Regions from separate parts of the Anaerosinus gibii genome, predicted to be linked through region 1. Evidence: riboswitches for the same ligand, from Rfam matches in the RefSeq annotation. Region 1 holds a riboswitch; the other holds the start of a gene.

Region 1 (3,154 bases):
AGGCTTTAGCGTTAGAAGTTGCGGCAGAAGGTATTCGGGTAAACTGTGTATGTCCGGCTGATATTGATACGCCAATGACGCGAGCACAATTTATTCAAAATGTAGATGAATCTATGCAGTTAAAAGCGATGTGTGATGTGTATCCACTGGGGCGGATTGGAACTCCAGAAGAGGTGGCAGAAACTATCGCTTTTTTAGTATCTGAAAAAGCTGCTTTTGTAACAGGTGCAGCCTGGAGTATTGATGGTGGAATAACAGCATAAAAGAAAAGGTGTGAGGACTGATGAAGAAGGTTTTATCAGAAGAGATAGCACTATTTGCGATATGCGCTTCATTTTTTGCAACAGAAGTTGAGGCAGGTACATTGTTAGATAAAAGTGATCAAATTGTATTAGTGCGGGCAAAAGAGACGCTGGCTAAAGTAGGTTTTTATGAAAAAAATAATAAAAGTCATTGGATTGAAAAATGGCAGACGAGCGGTTACATTGGAAGAAATGGGCTAACGACGGATAAACATGAAGGCGATGGGAAAACGCCAATTGGTGTATATGATCTTGGTTTAGCTTTTGGCGTAGAAAAAAATCCTGGAACAAAAATTCCCTATAAAGAACTCGATGAAAAAGATGTGTGGGTCGATGATATAAATTCTAAGTATTATAATCGATATGTGAGAAGTGATATTGCTGATAAAGATTGGATTTCAGAGGAACATTTATGCAATTATAAAGAAAGTTATACTTATGCAATTGTAATTGAATATAATACTCAGCCGATTGTGAGAGGAGCTGGTTCAGCAGTTTTTTTACATGTTGAAACTAAGGAACCTACAGCGGGATGTGTGAGTATTCCAAAAAAATATATGAAAAAGTTTTTGCAACTATTAAAACCAGGTGCTAAAATTATTATTACCAGGTACTAAATTTTGCTTGACAATATTATTAGCTATATGTATAATCAAAATTGTTATAATAAATAATTCATATGACAGGCAATATAGGACTGACGGATAAGTGGAGCACCACATGGACTATATTGTAAAATAGAAGCCGACCGTCTGGGCATTTTTCGTTTATGCTTAGATGGTTTTTTTGTACCATGAGTCAATTTTAATAAAGAGTTTTTAAGTGAAATGGAATATGGATTGGCGGATATAGCGTGGTAGATGATCACGTGAACTATATGGTGAGAGAATTCGACCGCCTGGGCATGGAGTTTTATATTTTGCTCAGGGGGTCTTTCTATATGATAAACAAGGTATTCTAAATATAGCTAAGATTGGAAAGGGTGGTTTTCATGGATTTTGAATATTGGCAAGGTTTTAATGAGGGTAGATGGCAACAAATTATTGATGTAAGAAATTTTATTCAAGCAAATTATAAGCCTTATGATGGCAACGCAGATTTCTTAGCAGGGATTACTGATAAAACAAAAAGAGTATGGGATAAATGTCTGGATTTATTAGCACTTGAACACGAAAAAGGTGGTGTTCTTGATGTAGATACAACGAAAGTTTCTAAGATTGTATCGCATAAAGCTGGATACATTGACAAAGAGAATGAAGTGATTTTGGGACTTCAGACGGAAAAACCATTATGCCGTGGTGTTGTTGTAAACGGTGGAGAACGTATGGCTGAGCAGGCTTGTAGTGAATATGGCTATACACTAAGCCCTGAAATTAAAGAGATTTACACGAATCATGCAACTACGCATAATAGTGCAGTATTTAGTGTTTATACTCCAGAGATGCGCAAGGCTCGTAAATTAGGAATTATTACAGGTCTTCCTGATGCGTATGGTAGAGGGAGAATTATTGGCGATTATCGTCGTATTGCTCTCTATGGAATTGATGTTCTTATTGAAAAAAAACAACGTGATTTGGATGTTTTATTTGATAAACCTATGGATGAAGAAACGTTGCGTAGCCGTAGTGAAATTGCTCAGCAAATAAAAGCGCTTAAAGATATGATTGCTATGGCAAAAGAATATGGCTGTGATATTGCAAGGCCAGCAAGAAATGCAAAAGAAGCAGTCCAAGCTGTATACTTTGGTTATTTAGCCGCAATTAAAGAACAAAATGGAGCGGCAATGTCGATTGGCCGTGTTTCTACGTTCTTAGATATCTATATTGAACGCGACTTGAAAAAGGGTATTTTAACAGAAGAAACAGCACAAGAATTGATGGATCAATTTGTCATTAAACTTCGTTTGGCAAGAATGCTTAGAACCCCAGAATACAACGAATTATTTGCTGGTGATCCGTTATGGGTAACCGAATCTATCGGTGGAATTGGTCAAGATGGCCGTAGCATGGTAACAAAAAGTTCTTACCGTATTTTGCATACGTTATATAACCTTGGCCCAGCACCAGAACCGAATCTAACTGTATTATGGTCAGATAAATTACCGGAAAATTTTAAGAAGTTTTGTGCGCAGGTTTCGATTGATACAAGTGCAATTCAATATGAGAATGATGAAATTATGCGTCCAATTTACGGCGATGATTATGGAATTGCCTGCTGTGTATCTGCAATGCAAATTGGCGGACAAATGCAATTCTTTGGCGCACGGGCAAATTTAGCAAAATCTTTATTATTAGCAATCAATGGTGGTAAAGATGAAAATACAGCTGAACAATTATCACCATCGATGCCAATCTTGACAGATGAATATTTGGATTACGATAAAGTGCGTAAAAATTATTCTGAGGTATTAGAATGGTTGGCAGAGTTATATGTAAACACGATGAATTTAATTCATTTCATGCATGATCGTCATGCATATGAAGCGGGACAAATGGCGCTTCATCATAGCGAAGTAAAACGTTTGATGGCGTTTGGTGTAGCAGGATTATCCGTTGCAGTAGATTCTTTAAGTGCGATTCGCTACGCGAAAGTAAAAGCAATTCGTGATGAAAATGGAATTGCAAAAGATTTTGCAATTGAGGGTGATTTCCCTAAGTATGGGAACAATGATGAACGCGTTGATAGTATGGTAAAAGAATTAACGCATGAATTTATTACAAAACTTAGAAAGCATCCTGCATATCGTAATGCAGAGCATACTTTATCTGTGCTTACGATTACTTCGAATGTTATGTATGGCAAGAAAACGGGAGCTACTCCAGACGGGCGTAAAGCTGGTGAAGCTTTTGCAC
Region 2 (3,154 bases), 770 kb from region 1:
TTTTTGTTTTTTGGCCCGGTAGTTTAGTTGGTTAGAATGCCGCCCTGTCACGGCGGAGGTCAGGGGTTCAAGTCCCCTTCGGGTCGCCATTTTGGCTCTGTAGCTCAGTCGGTAGAGCAGAGGACTGAAAATCCTCGTGTCAGTGGTTCGATTCCACTCGGAGCCACCATTTAAATTTTTTGATCCACTAGCTCAGTCGGTAGAGCACCTGACTTTTAATCAGGGTGTCCCGCGTTCGAGTCGCGGGTGGATCACCATTGTGGCCCGTTGGTCAAGCGGTTAAGACACCGCCCTTTCACGGCGGCTTCACGAGTTCGAATCTCGTACGGGTCACCATTTTTCCATGGGCGATTAGCTCAGCTGGGAGAGCGCCTGCCTTACAAGCAGGATGTCAGCAGTTCGATCCTGTTATCGCCCACCATAAGCTTATATACTCTATTCGATTTAGAATAGAGTTTATTTTTTTATCCAATAGGGCTATCTAAATAAAAGGATTGATAATATGGCCGATTTTAAATTAGATAAACAGAGAAATAAGGAAGCTTTGGAAAGGATTAGAGAATTTTTTTTAGAAGAAACAGGGACGAGATTAAGTGATTTTAAAGCACAATTTTACCTTGATTTTATGTTAGAAGAAATAGGTGAGTTCGTTTATGAACAAGCGCTTGCAGATTGTCATGCCTTGATGACAGATAAGATTGAAGATTTATTTTTACTTGAATATAAAAAGAAACGTTGAAATAAAAAGAACGCAATAAAAATTGCGTTCTTTAATATTTTACGTATAAAGCTTATCGGAAATTAAGCTTCTTTTTTTGTTTGAGATTTACAATCGCGACATTGTGGTTGATAGCAATCGTATTCTTCGGGGGATACAGCTGCATTGGCATAACATTTACCTTCAAAACAATACTGGCAAGAGGAAACTTTTTCTTGTTTCATAGAGGACACAACCTTTCGTATATACTATAGTTATATTATATATTCCTTTTAAAATTAGTAAATGGGATTACAAAATGTATACAAAATATTTTTAATGAAATACTGCTGTATACAAAATATTGTTTTGTTAAAACTACTAGTAACAGCTTAAAAGTTTATTAATTTTAGTTTGTGCATTTTCAGTTGGTTTATTATATAGTTTTAATTAAATTTATTTTTATTGACAGTATAATTTATGCTTGTTATAATTCCTATATAAATGAATATGCCGTGCAGAACTGACGGATATAGTGGAAGTGACCACGTGAACTGCATAGCAATGAAAGCCGACCGTCTGGGCAAAGAGAATGATGCTCAGGCGGTTTTTTGTCGTTTGGGTAGATTTCTCTAAAATCTTTAGTGTTAATTAAAGGAAGGATGGTTGATTTTATGAGAAATCGTTGGTTAATTGCTTTAGCCGCTATTGGTATCCACATCTGCATTGGAAGTGTTTATGCATGGAGCGTTCTTACGCGTCCGATTATGCAGGAGATGGGATTTTCTTTAAAAGAAACGACATGGGCATTTTCTTTAGCTATTTTATTTTTGGGGCTTTCGGCTGGATTTTTAGGTGATTTCGTAGAAAAATATGGACCGAAAAAAAGTGGTCTTGTTTCAATGTGCTTTTTTGGATTAGGGATGTTTGGTACTGCCTTTGCCTTTTATCAACAATCATTGATGCTTTTGTATTTATTCTATGGTGTAATTGGCGGGATAGGTTTGGGTGTGGGATATATCACACCAGTATCGACACTTGTAAAATATTTTCCGAATAACCGTGGATTTGCCACCGGGCTTGCAATTATGGGATTTGGATTTGCCAGCTTAATTGCAGGGCCAGTCATGCAGCATTTAACGGCAACGTATGGCTTGGTTTATAATTTTTTAATTTTAGGCTTTGTTTATATGCTAGTTATGGGCGCTTCAGCATTATATTTAAAACCGCCTGTTGAGAATGAGATCGTAATAAAAAATAAAATTCATTGCAATGTCCATGGATTTATGGCAAATGAAGCATTAAAAACATGGCAATTTAGCGCACTTTGGTGGATTTTTTTTGTGAATATTACTTGTGGTATTGGCCTTTTAGCGGTAGCATCTCCAATGGCGCAAGAGGTTGTACAAATGTCGGCCGCTGAGGCTGCTGCTATTGTTGGTGTGATTGGATTAGTGAATGGACTTGGGCGTATTGTTTGGTCTACTGTTTCTGATTATATTGGAAGAGGGTTCACCTATGTTTTATTCTTTTTTATTCAAATGATAGCCTTTTGGAGGCTGGCTCTAACTACAGATGCACTTGTTTTTCAAGGTTTGATTCTCTTGATTATCAGCTGCTATGGAGGAGGTTTTTCCTGCATGCCAGCATATCTTAGTGATATTTTTGGAACTAAGCAGCTGAGTGCAATTCATGGGCGCATTCTTACTGCATGGGGAATTGCAGGGGTAGTCGGTCCATCATTAGTTTCTTTGTTTCGTGAAACGACAAATGGCTATAGCACAATTTTATATTTTTTCGTTGTTTGTTTTTTCGTAAATGCCTTTATTGCATTGATATTAAAATATAAAGGAAAACATATAGCTGCAAAATCAGCTAATACAGTTGTAAAAACGGCGTGAAGCTAAGAAATATTTAAACAAGCTTGGTAACATCTTAAATATTGCAAAAACAATAAGATTTAATTGAATTTTCTAAAGAAAAGTGGTAAACTTAATAAGTGTTAAATAGGCGGGCGTAGTTCAATGGTAGAACATCAGCTTCCCAAGCTGAATACGAGGGTTCGATTCCCTTCGCCCGCTCCATAGAGAATATAAGCCCTCACGGCAGTTGTCGTGAGGGCTATTTTTATGTGTCTGCACCTTATTTGCACCTTATAGGGAAATATGAGTTTAGTATAATTTGAAAATATTCAATAAAATTTTCTTTTGAAAAAGGTTCTGCGTGATAGTTTTTGATAAATTCATCGACTTTATCTTCATGTAAGAGTAAATTCTTTATTCCATTAGCACTTTTTCGTTGACCATTATGTTTACCTTCAATTTTCTTATAGCGATCATTATATTTGGCTTTAATATATTTGATAAAATCGGTTTTGGATATTTCTTGCTCCAATGGAATTTTCATATTAAACCATTTAGTATATTTTTGATAAAATATTTCTGTAAAAGTATTATT

What was found. Region 1 has a riboswitch for ZMP and ZTP ahead of pflB (formate C-acetyltransferase). Riboswitches for the same ligand answer to the same signal wherever they lie in the genome.
Region 2: another riboswitch for ZMP and ZTP. It lies ahead of P3F81_RS12420 (L-lactate MFS transporter); the one in region 1 lies ahead of pflB (formate C-acetyltransferase).

Annotation. Positions count from the first base shown of each region.
Region 1 covers NZ_CP120678.1:678,374-681,527, forward strand. Annotated here, with positions in the region: gene P3F81_RS03160 (SDR family NAD(P)-dependent oxidoreductase) at 1-263, shown strand, start outside; gene P3F81_RS03165 (L,D-transpeptidase family protein) at 284-919, shown strand; ZMP/ZTP riboswitch at 986-1,067, shown strand; gene pflB (formate C-acetyltransferase) at 1,294-3,154, shown strand, end outside.
Region 2 covers NZ_CP120678.1:2,592,211-2,595,364, reverse strand. Annotated here, with positions in the region: tRNA gene P3F81_RS12455 (tRNA-Asp) at 13-89, shown strand; tRNA gene P3F81_RS12450 (tRNA-Phe) at 94-169, shown strand; tRNA gene P3F81_RS12445 (tRNA-Lys) at 182-257, shown strand; tRNA gene P3F81_RS12440 (tRNA-Glu) at 262-336, shown strand; tRNA gene P3F81_RS12435 (tRNA-Val) at 346-421, shown strand; gene P3F81_RS12430 (DUF2164 family protein) at 503-739, shown strand; gene P3F81_RS12425 (hypothetical protein) at 802-942, opposite strand; ZMP/ZTP riboswitch at 1,207-1,289, shown strand; gene P3F81_RS12420 (L-lactate MFS transporter) at 1,372-2,598, shown strand; tRNA gene P3F81_RS12415 (tRNA-Gly) at 2,708-2,781, shown strand; gene P3F81_RS12410 (hypothetical protein) at 2,840-3,154, opposite strand, start outside.